DNA from 4 places in the Massilia orientalis genome. Region 3 is predicted to be linked to each of the others. Evidence: predicted binding sites of a transcription regulator. Region 3 holds the regulator's gene; each other region holds the start of a gene.
What was found. The regulator LexA, encoded in region 3, represses DNA repair genes until DNA is damaged. The targets are predictions, from matches to a motif close to ACTGTATNNNNATACAGT.
Positions count from the first base shown of each region.

Region 1: QPK29_RS11600 (ATP-dependent helicase) is a predicted target of LexA. The motif match lies at 3,393-3,410, and genes of this name have one in related genera.
Region 2: QPK29_RS24870 (DNA topoisomerase IV subunit B) is a predicted target of LexA. The motif match lies at 2,345-2,362, and genes of this name have one in related genera.
Region 4: recA (recombinase RecA) is a predicted target of LexA. The motif match lies at 3,140-3,157, and genes of this name have one in related genera.

Region 1 covers NZ_JASNRB020000006.1:228,604-236,322, reverse strand. Annotated here, with positions in the region: gene QPK29_RS11610 (phosphohydrolase) at 1-121, shown strand, start outside; gene QPK29_RS11605 (SIR2 family NAD-dependent protein deacylase) at 118-933, shown strand; gene QPK29_RS11600 (ATP-dependent helicase) at 1,271-3,370, opposite strand; gene QPK29_RS11595 (hypothetical protein) at 3,739-3,957, opposite strand; gene QPK29_RS11590 (hypothetical protein) at 4,158-4,334, shown strand; gene QPK29_RS11585 (chromate transporter) at 4,383-4,988, shown strand; gene QPK29_RS11580 (chromate transporter) at 4,985-5,632, shown strand; gene fghA (S-formylglutathione hydrolase) at 5,707-6,549, shown strand; gene QPK29_RS11570 (Hsp20/alpha crystallin family protein) at 6,765-7,232, shown strand; gene QPK29_RS11565 (phosphoribosyltransferase) at 7,347-7,719, shown strand, end outside.
Region 2 covers NZ_JASNRB020000018.1:27,020-34,738, reverse strand. Annotated here, with positions in the region: gene parC (DNA topoisomerase IV subunit A) at 1-83, opposite strand, end outside; gene QPK29_RS24870 (DNA topoisomerase IV subunit B) at 235-2,235, opposite strand; gene QPK29_RS24865 (gamma-glutamyl-gamma-aminobutyrate hydrolase family protein) at 2,531-3,505, shown strand; gene QPK29_RS24860 (Lrp/AsnC family transcriptional regulator) at 3,506-3,958, opposite strand; gene QPK29_RS24855 (LysE family translocator) at 4,041-4,658, shown strand; gene QPK29_RS24850 (hypothetical protein) at 4,738-5,085, shown strand; gene QPK29_RS24845 (ArsR/SmtB family transcription factor) at 5,087-5,761, opposite strand; gene QPK29_RS24840 (NIPSNAP family protein) at 5,837-6,142, shown strand; gene QPK29_RS24835 (antibiotic biosynthesis monooxygenase family protein) at 6,139-6,477, shown strand; gene QPK29_RS24830 (SRPBCC family protein) at 6,467-6,913, opposite strand; gene QPK29_RS24825 (YbdK family carboxylate-amine ligase) at 7,003-7,719, opposite strand, start outside.
Region 3 covers NZ_JASNRB020000012.1:101,828-109,546, forward strand. Annotated here, with positions in the region: gene QPK29_RS19675 (replicative DNA helicase) at 1-247, opposite strand, end outside; gene rplI (50S ribosomal protein L9) at 431-883, opposite strand; gene rpsR (30S ribosomal protein S18) at 930-1,220, opposite strand; gene priB (primosomal replication protein N) at 1,259-1,549, opposite strand; gene rpsF (30S ribosomal protein S6) at 1,573-1,956, opposite strand; gene lexA (transcriptional repressor LexA) at 2,213-2,875, shown strand; gene QPK29_RS19705 (SAM-dependent methyltransferase) at 2,931-3,566, opposite strand; gene QPK29_RS19710 (hypothetical protein) at 3,722-4,183, shown strand; gene QPK29_RS19715 (tetratricopeptide repeat protein) at 4,200-4,988, opposite strand; gene QPK29_RS19720 (cystathionine gamma-synthase family protein) at 5,041-6,282, opposite strand; gene purF (amidophosphoribosyltransferase) at 6,349-7,719, opposite strand, start outside.
Region 4 covers NZ_JASNRB020000039.1:20,510-28,228, reverse strand. Annotated here, with positions in the region: gene QPK29_RS31645 (sodium:solute symporter family protein) at 1-342, opposite strand, end outside; gene QPK29_RS31640 (DUF4212 domain-containing protein) at 339-650, opposite strand; gene QPK29_RS31635 (sensor histidine kinase) at 622-2,187, opposite strand; gene QPK29_RS31630 (response regulator) at 2,184-2,906, opposite strand; gene recA (recombinase RecA) at 3,221-4,300, shown strand; gene recX (recombination regulator RecX) at 4,309-4,767, shown strand; gene QPK29_RS31615 (DUF2889 domain-containing protein) at 5,032-5,589, shown strand; gene sucC (ADP-forming succinate--CoA ligase subunit beta) at 5,677-6,846, shown strand; gene sucD (succinate--CoA ligase subunit alpha) at 6,864-7,719, shown strand, end outside.

The DNA.
Region 1 (7,719 bases), on a different contig from region 3:
GCTGGTCGACGTGTATGACTGCGCGCCATGGGAACCGTGGCCGCCTGGCCTCGCCGCCGAACGCTTCCTGGATGCACTGGAGCATTTGCAGCGCCGCATAGACGAAGGAGACCGCGCATGAGCGCCGCCGAACTTTCCCGGGCCGCCGCGCTGCTGCGCGCTGCCGACGGTCTCCTGATCGGCGCCGGCGCCGGCATCGGTGTCGATTCCGGCCTGCCCGACTTTCGCGGCAACCACGGCTTCTGGCGCGCCTATCCACCGCTGGCCGCGCTGGGCATCCGCTTCGTCGAGATCGCCAATCCGCACAGCTTCGACGCGAACCCGGAACTGGCCTGGGGCTTCTACGGCCACCGCCTCGCGCTGTACCGCGCCACGGTCCCGCATGCGGGCTTCGCGATCCTGCGCGACATAGGTAGCCGCCTGGAGCACGGCGCCTTCGTTTTCACCAGCAACGTCGACGGGCAGTTCCAGCGCGCCGGTTTTGGCGACGACCGCCTCGTCGAATGCCACGGTTCCATTCATCACCTGCAATGCACGCGCCCGTGCAGCGATGCGATCTGGCCTGCCGCTGCCGTCGATCCCCGCATCGATCCCGCGACCTGCCTGATGACGCCGCCGCTGCCGCGCTGTCCGCGCTGCGGTGCGCTGGCGCGGCCCAACATCCTGATGTTCGGCGACGGCCGCTGGCTGGACGCCCGCACGGAAGCGCAGTACGCCCGACTCGAGCGCTGGCGCGCGCAGGTGTCGAACCTCGTCGTCATCGAACTGGGAGCCGGCACGGACGTGCCCTCCGTGCGGCACATGTGCGAAGCGCAGGGTGCGCCGCTCGTCCGAATCAATCCGCGCGAGCCCGACGTACGTACCGGCCGGGGTGTCGGGGTGCCGCTGGGTGCACTGGACGCCTTGGCGGCGCTCCGCGCATCGCTCGGTTGACTTGATCCTTATCGACACGAAAATGCTCGATGCGGCATCAAGTCCGCGACCTAAGGCATTGATTCGACGGGATTAATTTTAATATCCACAAGAAATGTGGATAACTGTGTGGACAAGCGCCTCTTGACAAGCCGGAAGCCCAGTATCGATGCGGGTTTCAACAAACTGCCCATTGAACGGGCAAAATCAAAAACCAATGAAATCAATGACTTACCATTGCTCGTGTTTTAAGCAGGCACTGGAAATGCGGCAAATTCCTACAAAATCGACCCAGCGTGGATAACTTTGTCACAGTGTTCCGATTCTGCCCACTTTTGCCGTCATCTTGCCGTTATTTTCATTTCCAGGCATTGCGGGCCCGTTCGCGCACCATCATCCGCACGCTGTCCGGCATCGGCTTGCGCACCTGCAACGTTTCGGCATTCGTCCAGACGCATTCCTCGAAGTGCTTGAGCATGACGGGCGTGACGAAGCGCGTGCGCTGCGCATAGACGTGGCGGTCGCCCATCTGCGCCTGTTGCTTGATGAAGAAACGGTTCGGGACGATGAGGTGCAGGTGTTCCTTGGCGCGCGTCATGGCCACGTAGAGCAGGCGCCGCTCTTCCTCGATGTCCTCGGCACTGCCGGTCGCCATGTCGGACGGGATGCACCCGTCGACGACGTTCAGCACGTGCACGGCCTTCCACTCCTGCCCTTTGGACGAGTGGATCGTCGACAGGATCAGATAATCCTCGTCCAGCAGCGGCGGGCCCGCGCGGTCGCTCGTCGCTTCCGGCGGGTCGAGCGTCAGTTCGGTGAGGAAGTTTTCGCGCGAGCCATAGCCGCCGGCCAGCGCCACCAGCTGGTCGAGGTCGGCCGCGCGGACCGGTGCGTCGTCGTGCAGGCGCTCGAGGTGCGGCAGATACCAGTCGCGGACGAGCTCGATTTCCAGCGGCCAGCGCAGGCCCTTCGTGCGCAGGGTGCGGAACAGCGCGGTAAATTGCTCCCACTCCCCTTGCGCGCGTGGAGGCGCGGGAAACGCGTCGACGGCCGCAACGGGGTCGAGCGCCTCGGCCACCGCATCGAGCAGGCGGGCCGCCGTCGCCGGGCCGATTCCGGGAATCAGTTGCACGACGCGGAAGCCGGCCACGCGGCCCGCCGGATTCTGGGCGAAGCGCAGCATGGCGAGGACGTCCTTGATATGCGCCGCTTCCAGGAATTTGAGGCCGCCGAATTTCACGAACGGGATGTTGCGCCGCACGAGTTCCAGCTCCAGCGCCGCGCTGTGGCTGGCGGCGCGGAACAGCACGGCCTGCTGTGTCAGCTTGATGCCCGCCTCGCGCTGTTCCAGCACACGGTTGCACACCCAGCGCGCCTGCTCGGCCTCGTCCGGGATCAGCACGAGCTGCGGCTTGCCGGTGGCGACCTTATCGGTCCACAAGGTCTTCGCATGGCGCTCCAGCGCGGCGGCGATGACGGCGTTCGACGCGTCGAGGATGGGCTGCGTCGAGCGGTAGTTGCGGTCCAGCGTGATCAGGCGCGTGTGCTCGCCGAACTGCTTCGGGAAGTCGAGGATGTTGCGCACCGTCGCGCCGCGGAACGAATAAATGGATTGCGCATCGTCGCCGACGACCATCACGCCCCGCCCGTCCGGCTTCATGCCTTGCAGGATCGCGGCCTGCAGGCGGTTCGTGTCCTGGTATTCGTCGACGAGCACATGGTCGAACAGCGCGCCCAGTTCCGGACCGAGTTCCGGATCGGACGCCATCTCGGCCCAGAACAGCAGCAGGTCGTCGTAGTCGAGGACGTTCTGTTCCTGCTTGGCGTCGACGTAGGCGCCGAACAGGCGCTTGAGCTGTTCTTCCCATTCGCTGCACCACGGGAACGTCGACTGCAGCGCGTCGGCCAGCGGCTCGCGGGCATTGACGACGCGCGAGTAGATCGCGAGGCACGTGCCCTTCAGCGGAAAGCGTTTCTGGCCAGTGGAGGCGCCCAGGCCCACGTCTTGGCGCACGAGGCCCATCAAGTCTTCGGAATCGGCGCGGTCGTGGATCGTGAACGAGGCTTCCAGCCCGATCCGGCCCGCGTACTCGCGCAGCAGGCGGGCGCCGATGCTGTGAAACGTGCCGGCCCAGGGCAGGCTGCCCACCGCGGTCGACGTGCCCAGCACGCGCTGCAGCACGCCGGCGGCGCGCTGGCCCATCTCGTTGGCCGCGCGGCGCGAAAACGTCAGCAGCAGGATACGTTGCGGATCGCTCCCGGCCAGGATCAGCTTCGCGACCCGGTGCGCCAGCGTATTCGTCTTGCCCGAGCCGGCGCCCGCGACCACCAGCAGCGGCCGGACCATCCCCGCGCCCACGTCGTGCTCGACGGCGGCGCGCTGCTCGGGATTCAGGCCGGCGAACGGATCGGCGGGTGCGGCGGGCCGGGAAACGGGGGTGGCGGTGGCGACGGACATGGCGGTTGAGGATAGATGCTCAACTGTACATTTGTCCAGTATCTTTATGCAAGCGCAGATAGCAATGTCGCAAACCAGCGTCAACGGGCGCGGACGCTCACGGCCCCTGCCCGCCTCGCTTGCCTCTTCAACACGGCTTGATCAGATATCCACAAAAACTGTGTATAAGGTTGTGGAAAAACACCCTCTTGACATGCCAAAACCAAGCAGGAATGCGGGTTTCAACAATTTGCCCGTTGTGCGGGCAAAACTCAACCTTCACAAAATCAATGAGTTACCAGGACAAGTGACGCACGAATCGAAAAAATAAGCAACATGCAGTCGAGCAAGATTGTGCACAACTGTCGAGCTTGTCGCTCCTCGCACCCTTACCTGCACCAGGAGCGCCTGCGCCCCGGCTCCGTCAGCACGCGTTCGATGACGTCGTTGCCGACGTTCTGCGAACGCAGGTATTCCACGGCCGACATCGTATTGCTGCGCTGCTGGAGCGCAATACCCAGGTCGACGATATCCTTCTGGTCGGTATCGCGCCGCTGGTAAGGGACGGACAACTGACCGTCTTCGAGCTCGAGGGTGTCTTGGTTCATCGCAGTTCCTGACTTTGATGGATTGAAGGGATTGCTGCCTAACGAGTATTTCCCACCTTTGGCCAAAGTCAAGATTAATTTTTATCCAATGTGGCATCCGTTTGTGAATTCCTCATGACAAACCCGCGCCGCATGCGCGCGCCGCGCCGTTTTCGCTGCGCCTAGAATGGCCTCGTCGATCCAACCACCACGAGGACTCCATGAACGCAATGCCCGATCCCGACCTGAAACCCGGCGACGAAGCCGTACCCGGCACGCCAGGCGCCGGCGAAGACCTGTGCGAAACCTGCGGCGGCAGCGGCAAGCTGGCCGACGGCAAGACCTGTCCCGAATGCGAAGGCACGGGACGCGTGATGCGGGGCATCGGCGGCGGCTGACAGCCCCCCACATGGACAGGATGCCGGGCGCGGCGCGATAATCGGTGCATGAATGCCCCGCCCAGCTCCCCGCCGTCCGGCACGTCCGCACCGTCCGCAAGCGCCAACCGCCCCCGCTCCCTCGCCGACCTGTTCATTTCCTTCACCTTGCTGGCCCTGCAGGGGTTCGGCGGCGTGCTGGCCATCGTCCAGCGTGAAATCGTCGACCGCAAGCGCTGGCTGACCCAGGAAGAATTCATCGAAGACTGGGCCGTCGCCCAGATCATGCCCGGACCGAACGTCGTCAACCTGTCGCTGATGATCGGCGGCCGCCATTTCGGCGTCGCCGGCGCGCTCGCCGCACTGGCCGGCTTGCTGACCGTGCCCCTGATCCTCGTCATCGGGCTGGCCGTGCTGCACGACCGCTTCGCCGACAACCCTGTCGTCGCCGGCGCACTGCACGGCATGGCCGCCGTCTGTGCCGGCCTGATCGGCGCGGCCGGCCTGCGCCTGGCCAGCGCGCTGAAGAAAAGCCCGATGCCCCTGTCCTGGTGCCTGGCCATCGCGGCGGCCGGCTTCATCCTCGTCGCGTTCCTCAAATGTCCGCTCCCCTGGGTGCTGTTCGGCCTCGGCGGCCTGGGCTGCGTCCTCACGTACCGCCGGCTCGCAACATGACGGCGCCCCTGCACCTCACGCTGGACTGGGCCGACTGGCTCGACTTGCTCGGCCACTTCCTCCAGATGTCGCTGATGTCGGTCGGCGGGGCCATCTCGACGTCGTCCGAGATGCACCGCTTCCTCGTCGAGCAGCACCACTGGCTGACCCAGGAACAGTTCAACCAGTCCATCGCGCTGGCGCAAGCCGCCCCGGGGCCGAACGTCCTGTTCGTCGCCCTGATGGGGTGGTACGTCGGCATGAACGCCGGCAGCACGGCGGCCGCGCTGTTCGGCGTGCTCGTGACGATGGTCGGCATCATGACGCCGTCCACCATCATCACCTACACGGCCGCCCGCTGGGGCCACCGCAACCGCGACCTGCGCGCCGTCCGGGCCTTCAAGCAGGGCATGGCGCCCATCGTGATCGCGCTGCTGCTGTCCACCGCCTGGATCATGGCCAGTTCCGCCGGCGCCGGTGTCAGTGCCGGCGCCAGTGTCAGTGCCGGTGCCGGCGCAGCTGCCCCGATCGCGTCCGCCGTCCTGGCGAACTGGCCCCTGTGGCTCGCCGCGATCGTCAGCGGCCTGATCATCTGGCGCACGCGCATCCATCTGCTGTGGCTGCTCGCGGCCGGCGCCGTGCTGGGGGCGCTCGGGCTGATCTGAAGCGCAGTAGCGGCCCGCCTGCGGACCGGGCATACTTGCGCTTTCGATCAGCCAACCATCCGATGGACCGAGCCATGCCCGAACTCCTCAGCGAACACGTTTGTTTCGACGGCGTCCAGCGCTTCTATAAATACGATTCCGCCGCCATCGGCCTGCCGATGCGTTTTTCCGTGTACCTCCCTCCCGGCGCGCACGGCAAGCGCCTGCCCGTCCTGTTCTACCTCGCCGGCCTGACGTGCACCGAAGAGACCTTCATGATCAAGGCCGGCGCCCAGCGCGTGGCGGCGCAGGAAGGCCTGATCCTGGTCGCGCCCGACACGAGCCCGCGCGGCGCCGGCGTGCCGGGCGAGACCGACAGCTGGGACTTCGGCGCCGGCGCCGGTTTCTATGTGGATGCCACCCGCGAACCGTGGTCGACCCACTACCGCATGTACAGCCACATCCTCGAACTGCGCGCGCTGGTGCTCGCCACCTTGCCGGCCGATCCGGCGCGCGTGGGTATCTTCGGCCACTCCATGGGCGGCCACGGCGCGCTGATGCTGGCGCTGCGCAACCCCGACCTGTTCCGCTCCGTGTCGGCCTTCGCCCCCATCGCCGCGCCGTCCCGCTGCCCGTGGGGCGAGAAGGCGTTCGGCGGCTATCTCGGCACCGATCGCGACGCGTGGCGCGTCTACGATGCGACCGAGCTGATGGCCTGCGCCGACGCCCCGCCCTTCCCCAAGGGGATCCTGATCGACCAGGGCCTGGGCGACAAGTTCCTTGCCGAACAGCTGTACCCGGAGGCGTTCGAGGAAGCCTGCCGCGCCGTCGGCCAGCCGCTCGAACTGCGCCGCCACCCCGGTTACGACCACGGCTATTACTTCATCTCCACCTTCGTCGAAGACCACTTGCGCTTCCACCGGCGCAACCTCGGCTGACGCCCGCATCCGCCCCGGTCCACACACTGTCGTTGACCGGGGCGGTTGCGCAAGAATTCCCCGCTTTCGTTCGCCTGCTGTCCTGCCTCAAAGGTCCGACCCGGCCCCCGCGCACGGTACGAGACGACGCTTGCAAACCCGATTCGACCGCCCTATAAATGGTGTTGCGGCGCCCTGCGCGCCGCGGGACATCATTCTTGAAAGGGAGGTCTATCATGAACCTGATCAGAAGAGGCACGACGCCGCTTTCCACATTCCGTCCCGGCGCCATGGAAGACCAGTTCGGACGCATGGTCGAGAACATGTTCCAGGACTTCTTCGCGCCGCTCGCCCAGGGGCGCTGGGCCGGCGAGGACGTCGGCATGCCGCGCCTGGACGTCAGCGAGACGGACAAGACCTTCGAGGTGAAGGCCGAGCTGCCGGGCGTCAAGAAGGAGGACGTGCACGTCTCGATCGACGGCCAGCGCATCACCATCGAGGGCGAGTGCCAGCAGGCAAACGAACAGCGCCAGGGTGAACAGGTGGTGTATTCTGAGCGCTCGACGCGCAAGTACCAGCGCAGCTTCACGCTGCCCTCCGAAGTCGACGATGCCAGCGCGCAGGCGCGGCTCGAGGACGGCGTCCTGATGCTCTCGCTGCCCAAGAAACAGGGCGGCACGGCGCGCCAGCTGACGATCCAGTAGGGTCGATGAGCCGCACGGCGCGGCTCGCGAGCTGACGGCCTGCGGGCCGCCCGCGACCGCGCTCACGCCGTGCCCGGTTCGAGATCAGGAAAGGACTCTGAAAGCGTGCGCATCATGGCCGACATCCGTCATTTCAAGAATCGCACCGAAGCGGGCCGGCTGCTGGCGCAGCGGCTCGCCGCCTATACCCGGCATCCGGACGCCATCGTGCTGGCACTCCCGCGCGGCGGCGTCCCGGTCGGGTTCGCCGTCGCACAGCGGCTCGGCATCGCGCTCGACGTCCTGCTCGTGCGCAAGCTCGGCATGCCGCGCCACGAGGAATTCGCGATGGGCGCCGTGGGCAGCGGCGGCGTCCGCGTGCTCCAGCCCGGCGTGCCCGGCCTGATGGGCGTCACAGCGCAGGACGTGGAAGCGGTGACGGCGCGCGAGCTGGCCGAACTGCAGCGGCGCGAGCGCGCCTACCGCGGCGGCCGGCCGCCGCTCGACC
Region 2 (7,719 bases), on a different contig from region 3:
GCGAAAGTCGAGAGGGTCAGCGTCTCGGCGTCGTCGCCGCCGCCGGGGGGAGTGGTTTGTTCGAAGAGGCTTGCTTGGGTCATATGTTTGGTTCGTTTCTGGTGGCGCTGTTGGCTGCTCGCCGAACTTGGGTTCCCGCCAAGGGGGCCGCCGAGGCCGGGAACGACGGTATTAAGGCCAACGCACTCGGATACGTCGTCCCTGCGAAGGCAGGGGCCCAATTTGCTTTTCAGATCAAATATCCGCTTCCGTCTCGTTTCCGTGCTCTTCCAGCCACGCGCGGCGGGCGGCGGCTTCGCCTTTACCCATCAGCATGTTGAAGCGCGCCGACGATTCGGCCAGGCCGTAGTCGCCGAAGGCCACCGGCAGCAGGCGGCGGGTGTCCGGGTTCATCGTCGTTTCCCACAGCTGCTCGGCGTTCATCTCGCCCAGGCCCTTGAAGCGGGAAATGCTCCACGTGCCTTCCTTCAGGCCTTCTTTTTTCAGCTTGTCCTCGATGGCGAGCAGTTCGCCGTCGTCCAGCGCGTACAGCTTCTGGATCGGCTTCTTGCCGCGCGCCGGCACGTCCACGCGGTACAGCGGCGGGCGCGCGACGCACACGTGGCCGTTCTTGAAGAGGGCCGGAAAATGTTTGAAGAACAAAGTGAGCAGCAGGACCTGGATGTGCGAGCCGTCGACGTCCGCATCGGAGAGGATGCAGATCTTCCCGTAGCGCAGGCCCGAGATATCCGGATTGTCGTCCGGGCCGTGCGGATCGACGCCGATCGCCACCGCGATGTCGTGGATCTCGTTGTTCGCGAACAGGCGGTCGCGGTCCGTTTCCCACGTGTTCAGGACCTTGCCGCGCAGCGGCAGGATCGCCTGGAATTCCTTGTCGCGGCCCATCTTCGCGGAGCCGCCCGCCGAATCGCCCTCGACGAGGAACAGCTCGTTGCGGGTGATGTCGGTCGATTCGCAGTCGGTCAGCTTGCCCGGCAAAACGGCCACGCCCGACGACTTCTTCTTCTCGACCTTTTGCAGCGAGCGGAGACGCGATTGCGCCTGCTTGATGACGAGTTCCGCCAGCTTGCGGCCATATTCGACGTGCTGGTTCAGCCACAGTTCGAGCGGCGGCTTGGTGAACGCCGACACGAGTTTCACCGCGTCGCGCGAGTTCAGGCGTTCCTTCGTCTGGCCCTGGAATTGCGGGTCCAGCACTTTCGCGGACAGCACGAACGAGACGCGCGCGAACACGTCTTCCGGCAGCAGCTTGACGCCCTTCGGCAGCAGCGAGTGCATCTCGACGAAGCCCTTCACGGCGCCGAACAGGCCGTCGCGCAGGCCGGACTCGTGCGTGCCGCCGCTGACCGTCGGGATCAGGTTGACATACGATTCGCGTACCACCGAACCTTCCTCGGTCCAGGCCACGACCCAAGCCGCGCCTTCGCCCTCGGCAAAGCCTTCATCGCCGGCGGCGGCGTACTGCGCGCCTTCGAACAGCGGGATCACGGTCTGGCCGCCGCCGGCCGTCTGCGCCAGCGCTTCCGTCAGGTAGCCGCGCAGGCCTTCGTCGTAGCGCCAGGTCTGCTTGTCGCCGGTCTTGGCATTGGTCAGCGTGACGGTGACGCCCGGCAGCAGCACGGCTTTCGAGCGCAACAGGCGCTGCAGCTCGCTCATCGGGATGTTCGGCGAATCGAAGTATTTACCGTCCGGCCAGGCGGTGACGCGCGTGCCGTTCTTCTTGCCGCCCCGTTCGAACGGTTCGGAGGTCAGCGGTTCGATGACGTCGCCGTCGGCGAACACGAGCTTGTGCACGCCGTTGCCGTCGTCGTCCTTGCGCCACACCGTGATTTCGAGACGCTTCGACAGCGCGTTCGTGACGGACACGCCGACGCCGTGCAGGCCGCCCGAGAACGCGTAGGCGCCACCGGAGCCCTTGTCGAACTTGCCGCCGGCGTGCAGGCGGGTGAACACGATCTCGACGGTCGAGACGCCTTCTTCCGGATGCAGGCCGACCGGGATGCCGCGGCCGTCGTCCTCGACGGTGATGGAACCGTCCGCATTCATCGTCACGTCGATGTTCTTGCAGTGGCCGCCCAGCGCCTCGTCCGAGGCGTTGTCGATCACTTCCTGGATGATGTGCAGCGGATTCTCGGTGCGGGTGTACATGCCCGGACGCTGCTTGACGGGCTCCAGTCCTTTCAGGACGCGGATGGATGATTCGCTGTAATCGGGTGCGGGTTTCTTGGTGGCCATGCTTGATCTTCAATCATTCGAATGCTGCGCATTCTATCTTGTCGCGCGGAAAATAAGCGACTTCACGCGGTGGGTTCTACAGGGCGGGACGCGGCGTGCGGTCGAAACAACTGTATGGAAGCACAGTATTTTTGCTTGTTAAGCGCAAGTTTGCAAGTGTTCGTTGCACGGATTGCCAAGTAAGCGGCATCGCGGCATCCTGTGCATATGCGGGTGGCTGCGGGAATTTCATTACTAAAACGATATTTTTTTTAAAACGAATCGTGCGCGACCGTCGCAAGGATATATTGAGATCATGGCTGAGGACAATGACAAGTATGCTAACGACGCCGGCCCGCCGCAGGACGGACCGCCGCCGCGTGTGCCCGACCGGCGCGCCAACGGCGGCGTGTCACGCTACCTGCGTACCGACGACACGCCGCTGAACCTGGCCGGCCGCGTATTGCGCTCGCGCTGGCGCGCGTTGGCCGACAAGTTCAACCGCGACTTCATGCGGCGCACGCTGCGCATTGGCGTCTCCGCCCGCATCTTCCACCCGGAAGAGGGCGCGAAAGGCCTGCGCAGCAAGAACCTCCAATACCTCGAAGAATCGATCGCGCAATGGGTGATGTCGCGGGACGTGCTCGTGTTCATGGTCCCGACCGTGAATACGAACGGGCTGCTGCACCCCAGCAACATCACAATGCGTCATTACGCGCGCCACCTGGACGGCCTCGTGCTGCAGGGCGGGGCGGACGTGTCGCCGATGACATATTCCGAAACGCCGACGCGGCCCGAATGGAGCGGCGACCGCCCGCGCGACGTGTACGAACTGGAACTGCTGCACGAATTCGTCGACGCGGGCAAGCCCGTGCTGGGCATCTGCCGCGGTTGCCAGCTGATCAACGTCGCATTCGGCGGGACCTTGCACCAGGACATCGTGACGAACGTGACCGGCGCCCAGCCGCACGTGCACGACATCTACGACGCCCACCGCCACGCCATCGTGTTCCCACACGGGTCGTCGCTGCGCAAGATGTTTCCCCAGCATGAGCGCGCCGTCGTGAACTCGATCCACCACCAGGCCGTCAAGGACCTCGGGCGCGATATCCACGTGGAAGCGATGTCCGAGCCGGACGGCGTCGTCGAGGCGATCCGCTACCAGCGCGCGCCGTTCGTGATGGGCCTGCAGTGGCATCCGGAATTCCACCGCGCCACGGGCGGCGACCTGCTCGACTGCACGCCGGTGCTGGATGAATTCCTGCGCGCCGCGCGCGAGACACGCCTCTGATCAAAATGGTAAGGGCCGCCCCTGGACGACGCTCTTCATCACGAGCGTCGACGTCAGCCGCAACACGTTCGGCAACGTCGACAGGCTGTCGTCCCACAGTTTCTGGTACGCCGCCAGGTCCGTCGTGATGACGTTCAGGATGTAGTCCGGGTCGCCGAACAGGCGCTGCGCCTGGATGATTTCCGGAACGCCGGGCACGCGTTCTTCGAAGGCACGTACGCTCTCCCGGTCCGTGGCGCGCAAGGTAACGAAGACGATGGCCGAGAAATTCAGTCCGACGGCCGCCGGCTCGATGGTCGCGCGGTAGTCGGCAATGATCCCCGCGTCTTCCAGTGCCCGCACGCGCCGGTGGCACGGCGACAGGCTCAAGCCAATGCGTTCTCCCAGGTCGGTGAGAGAAAGGCGCCCATCCTTTTGGAGTTCCGCAAGAATCTTCCGGTCGTAATCGTCCATGCGGGAGATGTTGCCCGAAATCGTGGTTGGTTGACAAGCCTTAGGCAGCACATTTTCGTGGCGGCGCAGTACGCTGTTCCTCATGAATACCCATACCCTCCTGCTGTTTTCCGCCACCGTGCTGCCGTTGATCTGCACGCCCGGCCCCGACATCCTTTTCATCGCGTCGCAAGCGATGTCCGGCGGGACGCCCGCTGGCCTGCGCGCCACGACGGGTGTGCTACTCGGCTACTGCGTCCATTCCTTCCTGGTGGCGCTCGGCCTTGCCGCCGTCGTGGCCGCGTCGCCTCTCCTGTTCGAGGTGATCCGCTGGGCGGGGATCACGTACCTGGTCTACCTGGCCTCGAAGCTGATCCGGGCGGCGCTGCGCGCCGGCGAGCTCGTCGTGCCGCAGGGGCAGGTCGCGAACCAGCTCTCCAGGGGATTCCTCACGTCCCTGCTGAACCCGAAAGGGATGATGGTCTACGTCGCCATCCTGCCCCAGTTCATGGACCGGCACGGCGGCGACACGACGCTGCAGGCGGTCGCCCTGTCCGCGGCCTTCATGTTCTGGTGCGGGGTCGTGTACACCTCGCTCTGCCTTGCCCTGGGCCGGGTCGGTGGCCGCAAGCTCAGCGACAAGCGGCGCCGGGTGATCGACGGTTCGGCCGGCGGCATGGTGTTGCTCGCGGCGGGGTTCATGGCCGTGGTCCGGCAATAACAGATTGCGCTTGCGTTCGGTCTCGTCCCGCTCCATAATCTAAACGAGAATCATTCTCATTTAAATGCGAGGAGGCTGTATGGACGACGATCTGCTGGACGAACTGAACACGCCGGACGGGCGGCGCACCACGCGCCACGAACTGCTCGTGGCGGCGCTGCTGCACCTGATGTCGCAATACACCGTGAACAATGCGGACGCCTGCGACCGCGCGAGCGGCGACGGGCCGTGCGTGAAACTGGCCTCGGTGATCGAGCGCCACCTGAATGCGCTGGCGCGCCTGCCGGATGCCGATCCGGTGCTGCGCGCCACCTGCGAGCAGCTGAGCGTGAAATGGGCGGGCCTCGTCGACCGCGGCCTGCCGGCGCCCGTCAAGCGCCCGCTGCTGGCGCGGATCCTGGGGCAGGGCCGGCCGTCGTTGGCTTGACTCAGTCGAGCCAGGCCCGCAGCGCCGCTTCGCCGTCCGCGCTGAACGCGAGCACGCGCGACTCCGGCACGCGGCGCGCCCAGCCCAGTTGCTGGAAACGCTCCAGCAGCGCCGTCCCGAGCGCGCCCGCCAAATGATGGCGCCGCTCGCTCCAGTCCAGGCAATGGCGGCACAACGGCCGCCGCGTGGCGGACGGCAGGGGATCGATGCCGATGGCCGCGATCAGTGCGCGCCCACGGTCGGTCAGTGTGACGCCGCCTGCATCCAGCGCGAACGCGCCGCGCCGGGCCAGGCTTTCGTAGACGAGCACCCCGAGTTCGCCCGCCAGATGGTCATAGCAGACGCGCGCCTTGCGCAGCGCCGGTTCGCGTGGACTGGAACGCACGCGCACGGATCCTGTGCCGAACGCGATGCCCATCATGGATTCGAGCAGGTGCGCGACGTCGGCGTCGGCGATGCGGAAATAGCGGTGCCGGCCCTGCGCCTCGACGGCGAGCAGGCCCGCCTCGCGCAGCTTGGCGAGATGCGTGCTGATCGTCTGGCGCGTGACGCCGGCGGCGTCGGCCAGTTCGGTCGCCGTCAGCGCCATGCCGCTCATCAGCACGTTCAGCACTTCGGCGCGCGCCTGGTCGCCGATCAGGGCGGCGATGTTGGCGATATTCGGTCCGTCTCTCATATGCTTCGATCTTAGCCGAAGCATAGCGTCAGGGCCAGTGGCTACCATGGGGCTTCAACGTCACGAGGAGCCATCATGCCCATCACCTGTTTCATCCGCTACGAGATCGACCCCATCCAGCGCGACGCCTTCCGCGAGTATGCCGGGAACTGGGGCCGCATCATTCCGCGCCTGGGTGGCCGCCTGCTCGGCTACTTCCTGCCGCACGAAGGCACCAATTACGAGGCATGGGGTCTCGTCGGCTTCGACAGCCTGGCCGACTACGAAGCGTATCGGCTGCGCTTGAAGAACGACGGCGAGGCAGTGGCGAATTTCCAGTTTGCGCGCGAAAAACGCTTCATCCTGCGCGAGGAGCGGACGTTCCTGGAGAACGTCGCATGATCGCCGTGATCTTCGAAGTCGAACCGGCGCCCGGCAAGCGCCAGGATTACCTGGACGCGGCCGCCGCGCTGCGTCCCGCGCTGGAAGCGATCGACGGCTTCATCTCGATCGAACGTTTCGCATCGCTGACGCGGCCGGAGAAGATGTTGTCGCTGTCGTTCTGGCGCGACGAGGACGCTGTGAAACGCTGGCGCACCTTGCCCGCGCATCGCGCCATGCAGGCGGCGGGGCGGGCCGGCCTCTTTGCCGACTACCGCCTGCGCGTGGCCGCGGTGGTGCGCGACTATGGCTTGCACGAGCGCGACGAGGTGCCGCCCGACCTTGTTACTCCTTGATCTCGGGCTCGACGAGTTGAGCGAGCAGCAGCAGCGACTCCTGCCAGCCGAGGTAGCACATCTCGGCGGGAATCGCGGCCGGGATGCCTTCCTGCTTGACCTTGATGTCGACCCCGCAGAACACCTCGCGCAGTTCCACGGTCGTCTGCATGCGGCCGGGCAGGTTGGGATCGTTGAATTCGGCCGTGTAGACGAGGCGCTTGCCCGGTTCCAGTTCCAGGTATTCGCCGCCGAACGAGTGGCTGCCGCCCGTCGTGAAATTCGTGAAGGACATCCGGTAGCGGCCGCCGACGCGGGCGTCCTGTTCGTGCACGGTGCAGGTGAAGCCGTGCGGCGGCAGCCATTTGGCGACGGCGGCAGGCGTGACGAACGCGCGGTAGACGCGGTCGGCGGTGGATTTCAGGACGCGGTGCAGCTCGACGGTATTCGTGGACATGATCGGTCTCCTTGGCGAAAGTGGCAGAGGACATCCCTCTGATCCTACGACGAACGAGCGGCCTGCGGATCGACACGAGGATAAAAAATTTATCGTCCGCGGAAGCGCCGGATCGCCGCGTCGACCATACCCTCCGCGCTGCCCTGGCGTTCGTACTGCCCGCGCAGGAAACTCGCGTCGCCGCCGTCGCTGGCCGCCGCGGCCAGGTGCGGCAGCGCGTCCAGGCTGCCCAGCGCCTGCGCGTGCGGTTCCATCAGGTCCAGCGTGGCGATGATGTCCTCGCGCAGCGGGAGTTGTTCATAGGTCTTCGGATGCGTGATCACACCGTCGAGCCCGAAGCGGCTGGCCTGGAAGCGGTTGTAGTTGTAGACGAGGTAGTCGTCTTCCAGCGGCGGCGCTTCCTTCCGTTCGAGCAGGTGGCGGCACAGCGCCTGCAGGTAGGCCGCGAGGGCCGCGGCCCGTTCGACCGTGAGCGGCGTGTCGCACACGCGCAGCTCGATCGTGCCGTATTCCGGTTTCGGTCTCAGGTCCCAGTAAAAATCCTTCATGCTCTTGATGATGCGCGTGCGCTCCATCTTGGCGAAGTAGACGTCGGCGAAGTCCGCCCAGCTGAGCGTGAACGGCGCGCGGCCGCTCAGCGGAAAGGCCGAGACCGAATTCAGGCGCGCCGAATCGAAGCCGCTGTCGTGGCCCTGCACGAACGGCGACGACGCGGACAGGGCGATGAAGTGCGGGATGTAGCGCGACAGGGCGTGCAGCAGGAACAGCGCGTCGTCGCCGCTGGCGCAGCCGATGTGCACGTGCTG
Region 3 (7,719 bases):
CGAGCTGGACGAGCGCCTCGTACACGGTGATCACGTCGGCAGGCTTGCCGGCATTGATCAGGCGGACCATCTGTTCGAAGATGATCCGGTGGTCGTAGCGGTAAAAATCCTCCGCATGCATGAAGTCGGCAATGCGGTCCCACGCCGCGTTATCGCGCAGCAGGCCGCCGATGACGGACTGTTCTGCTTCGATGGAATGCGGGGGGATGCGGAGCGACTCGATCTGCGGGTCTGCTGGGGTGTTCATGGCCGGCATTATACCCGTTCCCGATCAGGCGCTGAAATCATTGGTGAGTTTCCAAAAACGAATTATTTTTGCTGTTGCAAAAATAATTCGTCCCCGCGGAGGCGGGGACCCAAGCTTTGCATCCGAAGTCGCAACTTGGGCCCCAGCCTGCGCGGGGACGACGGTATTACTTTGAAACTCTGATTAGGCGGCTTCGCCCACGACAGCGATGGTGATTTCCACCACGACGTCGGTGTGCAGAGCGACCGACACCGGGTGCTCGCCGGTGGTCTTCAGCGGACCGGTCGGCATGCGCACTTGTGCCTTTTCGACGGCGAAACCTTGCTTGGTCAGGGCTTCAGCGATGTCGAAGTTGGTCACGGAACCGAACAGACGGCCGTCGACGCCGGCTTTCTGGGCGATCGTGACGGTCATGCCGTTCAGCTTGTCGCCTTGGCCTTGAGCGGCAGCCAGTTTCTCGGCAGCTGCTTTTTCCAGTTCGGCGCGCTTGACTTCGAACTCGGCCACGGCAGCTTGCGTTGCACGACGGGCCATTTTTTGCGGGATCAGGAAGTTACGAGCGTAACCATCCTTGACCTTGACGACGTCGCCCAGGTTGCCGACGTTGACGACTTTTTCCAGCAGGATAACTTGCATTTTATTCTCCAGTAATCTGACTATGCTTCGATGTCGTAACCGACGATTAAGCGTTGTGCAGGTCGGTGTACGGCAGCAGAGCCAGGTAACGGGCGCGCTTGATGGCGGTGTCCACTTGACGCTGGTAGTGAGCCTTGGTGCCGGTCAGGCGTGCCGGCATGATCTTGCCGTTTTCCTGGACGAAATCCTTCAGGGTGTCGACGTCTTTGTAGTCAACCTGTTCCACGCCTGCTGCGGTGAAGCGGCAGAACTTCTTGCGCTTGAACAGCGGGTTCTGCTGTTTGCGCTTCTCTTTGAGCTTAGCTTTGTTTTTGTCGAACTTTTTACCGAATGCCATTTTGAGGCTCCTGTATCTATCTATAAACGTGCCCGCATTTACGCGGCACTGAAATCAATGATGTGAAACACCAAGCTTTTGCTGTGACGGCTTTTCCTGGCCAAGAATCCCGTGAAGCGGTACATCGCGCCCAACTCGGCATTGGCAAATCGCCCCGAAATCTCGCCCGCGGCAACCGCGGGAATCTCGAATTCGACCTGCCTGTCCAGCCTCGCTTCCGTCTGCGTCGATCCGTGTTGCAGGATGCCGCCCACGATGGGGATGCCGGCCGGTGTGTAGCGCAGGACGTCGCGTTCCAGGATGCTCGCGACCAGGGACAGCTCGTTCACTACAGCTTGTTGCTCCCGCGAGATTAGGCTGCGGCGGCCGGAGCGGCGGCCTGCTCGGCGCGGTGGCTCTTGGCTGCGTCTTCGCGCTGGACCGACTTCATCATCGGCGACGGTGCGGTTTCAGCTTTCTTCATCTTCACGGTCAGGTGACGCAGCACGGCATCATTGAATTTGAATGCGGTTTCCAGCTCGACCAGGGTCTCGTTGTCGCACTCGATGTTCAGGCAGATGTAGTGTGCCTTCGGCAGCTTCTGGATCTGGTAAGCCATTTGACGACGGCCCCAATCTTCGACGCGGTGGATGTTGCCGCCGCGCGAGGTGACCGTAGCCTTGTAGCGTTCGATCATCGCCGGGACCTGCTCGCTCTGGTCCGGGTGGACGATAAACACGATTTCATAATGACGCATGAAACACTCCTTAAGGACGTTTAAACAAATGCCCACCTCGGCGTCAAGACGAGTGTGGGAAGGGAAAGCCCAACATTATAACAGCAAGACCGTCAAGTGCTCAATAGGTACCGCTTGCAGGTGCGCTGCGTACCGCACCGCAAAGAGTTGTAAACGTGCGCTGCGTACCGCACCGCAAAAAAAATTTGAAATCCCCTTGCGCGTGGCGCAATACTGTACAAAAATACAGTCTGACCCCGTACCAACGAAGACGAACATGCTTAAGCTCACCGCACGGCAAGAACAGATCCTCAACCTGATCAAGGAAGCCATCGACAACACTGGCTTCCCGCCGACTCGCGCCGAAATCGCCCAGGAGCTTGGCTTCCGCTCGGCCAATGCCGCCGAGGAACACCTGCAGGCCCTGGCCCGTAAGGGCGCGATCGAAATTTCCCCGGGTACCTCGCGCGGTATCCGCCTCGTCGGCCAGTCCGTCGAATCCAAGGCGACTGCGGCCGCGGTACCTGCCTTCGTGCCGCCGATTCCGCCGAACCTGATGTCGCTGCCGCTCGTCGGCCGCGTCGCTGCGGGCTCGCCCATCCTCGCCCAGGAACATGTCGAAGCGACCTACTCCGTCGACCCGGCCATGTTCTCGAGCAAGCCCGACTTCCTGCTGAAGGTCAAGGGCTGGTCGATGCGCGACGCCGGCATCTGCGACGGCGACTTCCTCGCCGTCAAGAAGGTCGACAGCGCGAAGAACGGCCAGATCGTCGTCGCCCGCATCGGCGACGAAGTGACGGTCAAGCGCTACCGCAAGACCGGTTCCACGATCGAACTGCTGCCGGAAAACCCGGACTTTTCCGTGATTACCGTCGACCCGCAGGCCGACGAGTTCGCGCTGGAAGGCCTGGCCGTCGGACTGCTGCGGTCCTGGCACTGACCTTCCGCCTGCACACGGGCCCGCGTCATGCGGGCCTTGTCGTTTTATCCTGCTCTCAGCGCGGATAGACGAAACCGGTACGGATATCCGTCGGCAGCAGCCGGCTGCCGTCACGTACCATCAGGCGCTGCGGCGGCTCGTCGCCGGCCAGGGCGCGCCAGATGACAGGCAACCCCTCTCCTTTGCGCAACAGCTCGTCGCTCCGCTCGAATACGTTGGCGCAACCCGTCGCCGCGACCAGCGCCTGCACGATAGTCACTTTCCACGCGTCGACGCCGGCGGCATTGAACTGGCACACCAGGTAACCGCCGGTCCCGCCATAGCTGTGCACCAGCAGCCCCGGCAGGCCGTCTTTTTCGCCATCGATCACCAGGACCAGGGCTTGCGGATCGGCGCCGCGCACGGCCACGGCGCGCCGCGCGACCGCGGCCTGCACGCGCCGTTTCATCATGGCGTGATCGACCGGCTCGTGCTCGCGCAGCGTCCAGACGCGGGCCGCGATCTGCGACTTCGCGTTGTAGGCCGCGCGCGCCAGAAACTGGCGTGCCGACGACTGCACGATCGCAGTGACGCCGGGTTTGCCGCGCTCCTGGGGCCGTCCCTCGATTTTCTCGACGGCGGACAAATAAATCCACGGGTCGCCGGACAGCAGGCTTTTTTCCTTGCCTTGTTTGATGGTGATGATGAGCATATGCCGAAGCGACTTTTGGTGAGAAAACAACGATATTTTTTAGATATGATCCTGGTGCGTCGGCCTGCGGCGCCGTACCGCGAAGGAGTCTTGTGCCGCCCTCCCCCAGAATCCAACTGCCCGGCGCCCGTGCGCACGGAAGGCTGACACTTGCCGTGCTGGTATCCGGCGCGGCGCACCTGCTGTGGCTGGGCCTGGTCGAGACGACGTCCGTTCCCCTGCCACGTTTTCCCGGCCACGATGACGTGCCGCCGCAAGCCGCCGCCGAGCCGCAGCCCGACCCCGCGCCTGCCGCGCCGACGGACGCGCGCCCTCCGGGGCGCATGGACATGCTGGCGGCCGCCACGCGCGATGCGGCCGTGATTGCCCGCGAACTGAACCACGCACCTGGCGTGCCGCAACGCTTCCGCTCGCGCGGACAGGATGAAATCGACCGCCGGTTCGACGCCGCTCACGCGGCGGGCGGCAGCTGGTTCCGGTCGGCGCGCATCGAAGACATCACGACGGCAGCCGACGGCAACGCGCGCGTGTACCGCATCGTCACGCCGGTGGGCGCATTCTGCCGCACCTACCCGGCAAACGGCAGCGCGCCCATGAACACCACATGCCCGCGCTAGCGCGCCTCCCCGACGCTTACTTGTCGTTATCCGGCGGCGGCGCGTTCTTGACCATCTCGTTGTGTTCCTTGACGTAGGCTTCCGTGCCTGCGCGCCAGGCGTCGAAGTCCGCCACGATCATCCGGCCGGCCACCTTGGTGTCTTCCGCCAGGCGATCACCCACCTCCTTCAGGTGCACGTTCGCCTTCTCCGTCTCGTCCTTCGTCATCAGCTTCGCGATGTCTTCCGGGATGCGTTTCGTCAGCGGCAGGGAGGCGTTCAGCTGCTTCACCCAACGGTTGTGGCACGCTTCCCAATCCTTCATCTTGCCGCTGTAGTAATCGATTTCCTCGTTGACCTTGGACATGGTCGGGAAGCGCGGCGCCGGGCAGCGGTAGTCGTTGGTGCGCACGTCGGAACCGTCGTATTTCGCGATCCAGTAGTCGAGGTCGGCGCGCCGGGCCTCGCGCTGCTTCATCAGCTCGAGCGATGCGATGGCGACGGCATTGCCCTTGGCGGCCGCCTTCTGGAACCATTGCGCGGCCTTGTCCATGTCGACGCTGCCGGCCTCGCCGTAGAAATACATTTCACCCAGGTGCTGCTGGGCCATCACGTTGCCGGCGTTCGCCAGCTTCGTGTATTTCGCCAGCGCGTCCGGATACGATTTCTTGGCGAACAGCGCGTCCGCTTCAGCGAGCTCGGCGGCGACGTTGGCGGACGGGGCGGCGGCGACCGGCTTCGGCGCAGCACCTTTTTTTGCTGCGGGCTCGGCAGCCAGCGCGACACCGCCGCACAGCAATGCGGCACAGAACAGGACAGTCTTCATGGCGAATAGATGAATGGCAACAAGTCGATCATAACCGCAGCGTCGCCCGGGCTCAACCGTTCAGCGCGTTACCGAAATCGGCCAGCAGGTCGGCCGTATCCTCGATACCCACCGACACGCGGATCAGCGATTCCGCGATGCCCATGCTGGCGCGGCGCTCGGCGCCCATCTCGAAGAAGATCGTGTGCGCGACCGGGATGACGAGCGTGCGCGTGTCGCCCAGGTTCGACGCCGGAATCGCCACCTTCAGGCGGTTCAGGTAATCGAAGCAGTCGATGCCTTCCTTCAGCTCGAAACTGAACAGCGAGCCGTACGCGCGGAACTGTTCGGACGCCAGCTTGTGCTGCGGATGCGATTCCAGGCCAGGATAGTGGACGGCGGCGACGCGATCATCGGCCTCGAGCATGCGGGCCAATGCCAGGGCGTTCGCGCACGTGCGCTCCATGCGCAGCGCGAGCGTTTCGGCGCCGACCGCGATGTGGTGCGCCGCTTCCGGCGCCAGCGATGCGCCGAAGTCGCGCAGCGCTTTCGCGCGCAGCTGGGCCATGCCCTGCGCGGCGGACGGCTGGCGGCGGAAGTTGTCGGCGATGTTCGGATAGGCGCTCCAGTCGAACACGCCGGTGTCCGTCAGCGCGCCGCCCAACGCCATGCCGTGGCCGCCGATCGACTTCGTCAGCGCGTTCACGACGAGGCCCGCGCCGACCGCCTTCGGGCGGAACAGGTAGGGCGTCGTCATCGTGTTGTCGACGACGTACAGGATGCCGCGCGCGCGGCACAGTGCGCCGATGCGGGCCAGGTCCGCGATCTGCGTGCGCGGGTTGGCGATGGTCTCGACGAACACGAGGCGCGTGTTAGGCTTCAGCGCGGCTTCCACGTTCGCGACGTCGGTCGCGTCCACGAACGACACTTCCGTGCCCTGCGCGGCCACCGTGTTCCACAGGCTGTTGGTATTCCCGAACAGGAACGAGGACGACACGACGTGGTCGCCGGCGCGCAGCAGTGCCTGCGCGAGCGCGCCGATGGCAGCCATGCCGGTGCCGAAGCACAGCGACGCGACGCCGTCTTCCATCTTGCTGATCTTGTCTTCCAGCGCGCTGACGGTCGGGTTGCCCTGGCGGCCGTAGCGGAAGCCCGGTTCCTTGCCCTGGAAGACGGACGCGAGCTGGCGCGCATCCGTGTAGCCGAACGCGACCGACGTGTGGATCGGCTTGTGCAGCGAGTTGTGTTCGATCGACTTCCTGCGATCGTTGTGCAGGATGGTGGTGGTGAAGCCGTAGTTGGGTTTGTCGCTCATGGTCTTTTGAATGATGGGCCGCGATACGCCAGGCGGGCACCGGGTGCCCGCCCTACGGAATACGCGTTATTCCGCCGCGACGGGCGGGTTCAGGTTCAGTTGCGTGCGCACGATGTCTTCCGACGATTTACCGGACGACTTGTGGCGCGCGTGCTCCAGCTGGTCGAGGTAGGCCGGCGTGACGTCGCCCGTGACGTAGACGCCGTCGAAGCACGACGCTTCCACGTTCGTCAGGGCCGGGTTGACGTCGGAGATCGACTTCTTCAGCGCATCGAGGTCCTGGTAGACGAGGCGGTCGGCCGTGATCTCGCGGCACACTTCCTCGACGGTGCGGCCGTGGGCGATCAGCTCGTCGCGCGTCGGCATGTCGATGCCGTACACGTTCGGGTACAGGACCGGCGGCGCGGCGGACGCGAAGAACACCTTGCGGGCGCCCGATTCGCGCGCCATCTGCACGATCTCGCGGCTCGTCGTGCCGCGCACGATGGAGTCGTCGACGAGCAGCACGTTCTTGTCCTTGAATTCGGACGGGATCGCGTTCAGCTTCTGGCGCACCGACTTCTTGCGCATCGCCTGGCCCGGCATGATGAACGTGCGGCCGACGTAGCGGTTCTTGATGAAGCCTTCGCGGTATTCGACGCCCAGTTTCAGCGCGAGCTGGATGGCGGCCGGACGCGACGAATCCGGGATCGGCATCACGACGTCGATCTCTTCGACCGGAATCTCCTTGCGGATCTTCTCGGCCAGGTATTCGCCCATGCGCAGTCGGGTGGCGTACACGGAGGCGCCGTCGATCACGGAGTCCGGGCGGGCCAGGTAGACGTATTCGAACGCGCACGGATTCAGCGACGGATTCTCGGCGCACTGGCGGGTGTGCAGCTGGCGATCGGCGTCGACCCAGACGGCTTCGCCCGGCGCGATGTCGCGCACGAAGCGGAAGCCCAGGCCTTCCAGCGCGACGGATTCGCTGGCGACGAGGTATTCGGGGCCGTTTTCCGTCTCGTTGATGCCGAGGCACAGCGGGCGGATGCCGAACGGGTCGCGGAACGCGAGCAGGCCATGGCCGGCGATCTGGGCGATGACGGCGTACGCGCCGCGCACGCGGCGGTGCACGTGCGCGACGGCCTTGAACACGGCGTCCGGATCGAGCGAGTAGCCGTCGGCGGCCGTGGCGATCTCGTGGGCCAGCACGTTCAGCAGGACTTCCGAGTCGGAGTTCGTGTTGACGTGGCGGCGGTCGATGCGGAACAGCTCTTCCTTCAGTTGTTCCTGGTTCGTGAGGTTACCGTTGTGCGCAAGGGTGATGCCGAACGGGGCATTCACGTAGAACGGCTGCGCTTCCTCTTCGCTGGACGAGCCGGCGGTCGGGTAGCGGCAGTGGCCAATGCCGGAATTGCCTTGCAGCGAACGCATGTTACGCGTGCGGAAGACGTCTCG
Region 4 (7,719 bases), on a different contig from region 3:
GAGGGCGTCGAAGCCGTGCAGGTACAGCGTGCCCGCCAGGCTGATGAAGCTGGCGGCCGAGATCCAGTCGGCCGCCGTCGCCATGCCGTTGAACAGCGCCGGCACCCGCCGTCCCGCCACGTAGTATTCGGACACGTTCGACGTGCGGCTGACGACGCCGATGATCGCGTACAGGACGATCGTCGCGAACATGTACAGGTGGCCGATCCACTGGCGCGGCATGCCTTCGTGTTCCAGGATCGCCAGCGCGCCCAGGAACAGCGCGAAGCACAGCGTGAACCACAGGTAGTAGCGGGCCAGTCGGCGGAAGTAGCTGCGGGTCTTGGCGGCCGTCCCGGTCATGAACGGCCCTCCAGCATGCGTTGGAAATCGCGGTCGAGGATGCGCATGCGCCAGGCGTACGCCCCGATGATGGCGAGGTACGTGAGCGACGCGCCCTGCGCCGCGAGGTAGAACGACAGCGGCCAGCCGAACACGGACAGGTGCGCGAGGTCGCGCGCGAAGAACACGGTGCAGAAGCTGGTCGCGAGCCACAGCGCCAGCAGCAGCGCGATCAGGCGGCGCGCGCGCGCCCAATGCGCGGCGCGTGCGGCGACGATGCGTTGGCGCTCGCGGTCGGGGTCAGAGGAAGGGGCGGTCTCGGTCGGCATCGGGGACAAGCGTGACGGTGGGCGGGAAGGTCAGCCGGAACAGGCTGCCCGGGAATTTCTTGTGCGTGCTGCGCGGGTTGTTGAAGATCTCGATGTCGGCGCCGTGCTGCTGCGCGATCTCGCGCACGATGGCGAGACCGAGGCCGGAACCGGACGCGCTCGAACCGAGGATGCGATAAAAACGTTCGAACACGCGATGGCGCTCGGACGGCGCGATGCCGGGGCCCGTGTCCTCGACTTCGAGTAAAGCCTGGCTGCCGTTGCCGATGTTCGTCCCGCGCACGCGCACGGTGACGCTGCCGCCGGGCGGCGTGTAGCGCAGCGCGTTGTCGATCAGGTTCGACAGCAGCTCGCGCAGCATCATGGCGCTGCCGTCGATCTCCGGCGGGTCGCCGATGACTTCGTAGCCGAGGTCGATCTCGTGCGCGAACGAGGCTTGCACCCAGTCCTGGACGACGTCGCGCGCCAATGCGGCAAGGTCGAGCGGTTCCAGCGTCTGGCCCGCATGCGGCTGGTTTTCCGCGCGGGCCAGTGCCAGCAGCTGGTTTACGAGACGCGTGGCCGATTCCGAACTCGTGGCCAGCTGCTCGAGCGAGCGGTGGATCTCGTTCGGATCGACCTGGCGCAGCGCCAGCTCCGACTGCATGCGCATGCCCGCGAGCGGCGTCTTCATCTGGTGCGCGGCGTCGGCAATGAAGCGCTTCTGCACGTCGATCGTGTGCGCGAGGCGCGCCAGCATGTCGTTCAGCGAGCCCACGAGCGGCGAAATCTCTTCCGGCACCTGGCGCGAATCGATGGGCGACAAATCGTCCGGCGGGCGGGCGCGGATGCGTTCCTGCAGCTGCGCCAGCGGCGACAGGCCCCGCGACAGCGCGAACCAGACGAGGGCCAGGATCACGGGCAGGATGATGAACTGCGGCAGGATCACGCCCTTGATGATCTCGTTGGCCAGCTGCGCGCGCTTGTCGAGCGTTTCCGCCACCTGCACGAGCGCGAGGCGCGGTTCCTGCGTGGCGTCCAGCAACGGCTGCAAATTGACCCAGGCATAGGCGATGCGTATCGGCGTGCCGTGCAGGGTCTCGGTGCGGAAGTGCACGCGGCCGCTGCGCTCGGCGTCGTCGGGGTTCGGCGGCGGCAGGTCGCGGTCGCCGTCGACGATCTCGCCGTGCGGGCCGCTGATCTGGAAATACACGCTGTCGACGTCGTCCGCGCGCAGGATGTCGCGCGCGGTGCCGCCCAGGCGCGCGACGACCTGGCCGTCGACCTCCTTGACCTGCTGCGCGAGCACCGTGACGCTGTCTTCCAGCGCATGGTCGAACGGTTGATTCGCGATCGACTTCGCGACCAGGTAAGTGATCGCGATGCTCATCGGCCACAGCAGCAGCAGCGGGGCCAGCATCCAGTCGAGGATTTCGCCGAACAGCGAATGCTGGATGCTTTCTTCCGGTTCCGGCCTGGGCGGGACGTAGAGGTCGTCGACCGGTTCCGTGACGGCGAGCGGATCCGGTCCGGCCGCGCGCCGCTTGAACCGCTTCACTTCTGGCCGCTGGCTGCTTCGGCGCTCTTGCGGGCGCTGTCGCGGGGTGTATCGGAAAAGCGCTCCAGGCAGTAGCCCAAGCCGCGCACGGTGGCGATGCGGATGCCGCCCGTCTCGATCTTCTTGCGCAGGCGGTGCACGTAGACCTCGATGGCGTTGTTCGACACTTCCTCGCCCCATTCGCACAGGTGGTCGACGAGCTGTTCCTTCGACACGAGGCGGCCCGTGCGCGCCAGCAGGATTTCCAGCAGGCCCAGCTCGCGCGCGGACAGGTCGAGCATCTGGTCGTTGATGTACGCGCTGCGGCCGACCTGATCGTACACGAGCGGGCCGTGGCGGATGACGGTCGAGCCGCCGCCCTGGCCGCGCCGGGTGAGGGCACGCACGCGCGCTTCCAGTTCGGACAGCGCGAACGGCTTGGGCATGTAATCGTCGGCGCCGGCGTCGAGGCCGCCCACGCGCTGCTCGATGGAGTCGGCAGCCGTGAGGATCAGCACCGGCAGCAGCGAGCCGCGCGCACGCAGGCGGCGCAGCACGTCCAGGCCGGACAGCTTGGGCAGGCCGAGGTCGAGGATCAGGAGATCGAACTCCTGGGTCGACAGCGCCGTGTCGGCGTCCTGGCCGTTCTTGACGCAGTCGATGGCGTAGCCGGATTGGCGCAAGGAGCGCGTCAGCCCATCGGCCAATACGCTATCATCTTCGGCTAGTAAAATACGCATCTTTTCCCCCGGCTTTCGTTGTTCGACCCCGCTCACTCGCTTATGGGGACCTCGAAAAACCGTCGCGAGCGGCAGCAATGTCGTTTGAGAAGCGCAGCTGTACGAGTAGTACAGCGAGCATCGCAGGACGACAGTGCAACGCGTAGCAGGTTTTTCGACGTTCCCTTATTGTGTGGGAAGTTTCGCAACATGTCGAATCGGGCGAGCGATGGTAAATATCGCTTGCCAAAACCACTGGTATTTTATACAGTACTTCCTATTGAAATCGCGCGAGCGGCCCACACCTTGGTTCACTCTAGGACAGAAAGAAAGTTATGGACGACAAAAAATCCGCAATAAATGCAGCCGAGAAGGGCAAGGCGCTGGCAGCAGCCCTCGCGCAGATCGAAAAGCAATTCGGTAAAGGCTCGGTGATGCGCATGGATACCAATGCGCCCGTCGAGGAAGTGCAAACCGTCTCGACCGGCTCGCTGGGCCTGGACATCGCACTCGGCGTCGGCGGCCTGCCGCGCGGCCGTATCGTCGAGATCTACGGTCCGGAATCGTCGGGCAAGACGACCCTGACCCTGCAGACCATCGCCCAGATGCAGAAACTGGGTGGCACCTGCGCGTTCATCGACGCCGAGCACGCGCTGGACGTGACCTATGCGCAAAAGCTGGGCATCAAGCTGGACGAGCTGCTGATCTCGCAGCCGGACACGGGTGAACAGGCGCTGGAAATCACGGACGCTCTCGTGCGTTCGGGCAGTGTCGACATGGTGGTCATCGACTCGGTGGCGGCGCTGACGCCGCGCGCCGAGATCGAAGGCGACATGGGCGACTCCCTGCCGGGCCTGCAGGCCCGCCTGATGTCGCAGGCGCTGCGCAAGCTGACCGCATCGATCAACCGTACGAACACCCTGGTGATCTTCATTAACCAGATCCGTATGAAGATCGGCGTCATGTTCGGCAGCCCGGAAACGACGACCGGCGGTAACGCGCTGAAGTTCTACGCCTCCGTGCGCCTGGACATCCGCCGTACCGGCTCGATCAAGACCGGCGACGAGGTGATCGGTAACGAAACCAAGGTCAAGGTCGTCAAGAACAAGATCGCGCCCCCGTTCAAGGAAGCGCACTTCGACATCCTGTACGGCGAAGGCACGTCGCGCGAAGGCGAGATCATCGACCTGGGCGTGGACAACAAGATCGTCGAGAAGTCGGGTTCGTGGTACAGCTACGGTGGCGAGCGTATCGGCCAGGGCAAGGACAATGCCCGTATCTTCTTGAGGGAGCGTCCGGCACTGGCACGCGAAATCGAGAACAAGGTCCGCGCCGCCCTCGGCGTGCGCGAACTGCCGCCGGCCCCGGCCGGCAGTGCTGCGGTCGAGCCGGCAGCCATCGGCGACGACGAGTAATCGTCCTGATGCCGCGCCAGCAACTGAGCCTCAAGGCTCGCGCGTTGAAGTATCTGTCGACGCGCGAGCACAGCCGGCTCGAGCTGGCGCGCAAATTGTCCCGTTATGCGGAGGAGGGCGACGACGTCGAAGCCCTCCTCGATTTCCTCGAAAAGAACAACTGGCTGTCGCAGGAGCGGTTTGCCGAATCGCTGGTTCACCGGCGAGCCGGACGCTACGGTAACGCCCGGGTGCTCGCCGAACTCCAGCAGCATGGCGTCAACGGCGAAGCGTTCGACGAACTCAAGTCCGAACTGAAGGAATCCGAAACGGCACGGGCGCGTGAAGTCTGGCGCCGCAAGTTCGGCACGGTTCCACAGGATGCCGAAGAACGCAGCAAACAGATGCGCTTCCTGTTGCAACGCGGCTTTTCCCAGAGTGCGGTGCGTGCCGCGCTGAAGGGCGGCCACGACGACGACGACCTCTGATCTCATCGTTGTGAATAACGGACTGTCGTTCCGTTTATGACGGCAAGCTTGCGCTTTCGGCATCACAACTTCGCAACATCTCCCCTTATCTTCCCTGCAAAAACCCTTCTGTGACCGGGGAGACGGTGCACAGCCCGTTACCCTGTGCTAAACTTTCATGGTTTAAGCAGCGCCGCAAGAGCGGTTGTTGCCGTAGAAGCTGCGGCAACGTGCATCAGGCACAACGGCTGCAAATTTTTTCGCCGCATTCCGGCATTGGTGTTTATGCCCCTGTCTCCTCCCGCTCCGCGTAAGCCAAGGCACACGCGCGCCATTAGCGTCGAAGCGTTCGCGCGCGACGATGGCCTGTGGGACCTCGACGCGTGCATCCGCGACACCAAGACGCATGACATTGCCCTGCCTTCCGGCGCCCGTCCGGCCGGCCTGCCGGTGCACGAACTCAAATTGCGGGTGACTATCGACCGCGACATGAACATCGTCGACGCCGAAGCCGCGTCCGATGCCGTACCCTATCCCGGTTTCTGCGACACCATCGCCCCTGCGTATAAAAAACTCATCGGCTTGTCGCTGCTGAAACATTTCCGATTGCATCTGAAGGACCGCCTGTCCGGGGTACTCGGCTGCACCCACCTGACCGAACTCGCGCAAGTCCTGCCCACCGCGGCAATCCAGGCCTTCGCCGATGACGCGATGGCCAACCGCCCGGCCGATGCTTCGGCCGGGCGGCCTTACGAACTGGACCGCTGCCACGCGCTGCGTCTCGACGGCCCCGCCGTCGAAACGTATTACCCGCGCTGGTCGCTCAAGGCGGTGCCGGGGTAGTGTTGTCCGGAGTAGACTCCGGATTTGTCGCTTTATTTTTCAACCGCATTTCTAAACTACATCAGTAACAGAAGAAGGGAAGCCAGCATGAAAATCCATGAGTATCAGGGCAAAGAGATCCTCCGAAAATTCGGAGTGACCGTTCCGCGCGGCATTCCATGCCTGTCGGTCGACGAGGCTGTCAAAGCCGCTGAAGAGCTGGGCGGACCGGTCTGGGTGGTCAAGGCCCAGATCCATGCTGGCGGCCGTGGTAAAGGCGGCGGCGTGAAAGTTGCCAAGTCGCTGGAACAAGTGCGCGAATACGCGAACCAGATCCTGGGCATGCAACTGGTGACCCACCAGACCGGTCCGGAAGGCCAGAAAGTCCGCCGCCTGCTGATCGAAGAAGGCGCTGACATCAAGAAAGAACTGTACGTGTCGCTGGTCACCGACCGCGTCACCCAGAAAGTCGTGCTGATGGCCTCGTCGGAAGGCGGCATGGACATCGAAGAAGTTGCACACAGCAACCCGGAAAAGATCCACAACGTCGTGATCGAACCGAGCGTCGGCCTGACCGATGCGGATGCCGACGACATCGCCCGCAAGATCGGCGTGCCGGAAGGTTCGATCGCCGCTGCGCGCGCAAACCTGCAAGGCCTGTACAAAGCGTACTGGGAAACCGACGCATCGCTGGCTGAAATCAACCCGCTGATCCTGACCGGCGACGGTAAAGTGATCGCCCTGGACGCCAAATTCAACTTCGACTCGAACGCCCTGTTCCGTCACCCGGAAATCGTCGCCTACCGCGACCTGGACGAAGAAGATCCGGCCGAAGTCGAAGCATCGAAATTCGACCTGGCGTACATCTCGCTGGACGGTAACATCGGCTGCCTGGTGAACGGCGCCGGTCTGGCCATGGCCACCATGGACACCATCAAGCTGTTCGGCGGCGAGCCGGCCAACTTCCTGGACGTCGGCGGCGGCGCAACCGCCGAGAAGGTCACCGAAGCCTTCAAGATCATGCTGAAGAACCCGGGCCTGAAAGCCATCCTGGTCAACATCTTCGGCGGCATCATGCGCTGCGACGTGATCGCCGAAGGCGTGATCACCGCATCGAAGGCCGTGTCGCTGCAAGTGCCGCTGGTCGTCCGCATGAAGGGCACCAACGAAGACCTGGGCAAGAAGATGCTGGCCGACTCCGGCCTGCCGATCATCTCGGCCGACACCATGGAAGACGCAGCGAAGCAGGTCGTTGCCGCTGCAGCTGGCCAAGCCTAATTCGCAAAGGAAATAACATGTCGATTCTGATTAACAAAGACACCAAAGTCATCACCCAAGGTATCACCGGCAAGACCGGCCAATTCCACACCCGCATGTGCCGCGACTACGCGAACGGCCGTGAAGCCTTCGTCGCAGGCGTGAACCCGAAGAAAGCCGGTGAGGACTTCGAGGGTATCCCCATCTTCGCGAGCGTCAAGGAAGCCAAGCAGAACACCGGCGCGACCGTGTCGGTCATCTACGTTCCGCCGGCAGGCGCCGCTGCCGCCATCTGGGAAGCCGTTGAAGCCGAGCTGGACCTGGCAATCTGCATCACCGAAGGCATCCCCGTCCGCGACATGATGGAAGTCAAGGACCGCATGGCCAAGGCCGGTTCGAAGACCCTGCTGCTGGGCCCGAACTGCCCGGGTCTGATCACCCCGGACGAGATCAAGATCGGCATCATGCCGGGTCACATCCACAAGAAAGGCCGCATCGGCGTCGTGTCCCGTTCGGGCACGCTGACGTATGAAGCCGTCGGCCAGCTGACCGCACTGGGCCTGGGCCAGTCGTCGGCAGTCGGCATCGGTGGCGACCCGATCAACGGTCTGAAGCACATCGACGTGATGAAGATGTTCAACGACGATCCGGACACGGACGCCGTCATCATGATCGGCGAGATCGGCGGCCCGGACGAAGCCAATGCTTCGTACTGGATCAAGGACAACATGAAGAAGCCGGTCGTCGGCTTCATCGCCGGCGTCACCGCGCCGCCGGGCAAGCGCATGGGCCACGCCGGCGCGCTGATCTCGGGCGGTGCAGATACCGCCGACGCCAAGCTGGAGATCATGGAAGCCTGCGGCATCAAGGTCACCAAGAACCCGTCGGAAATGG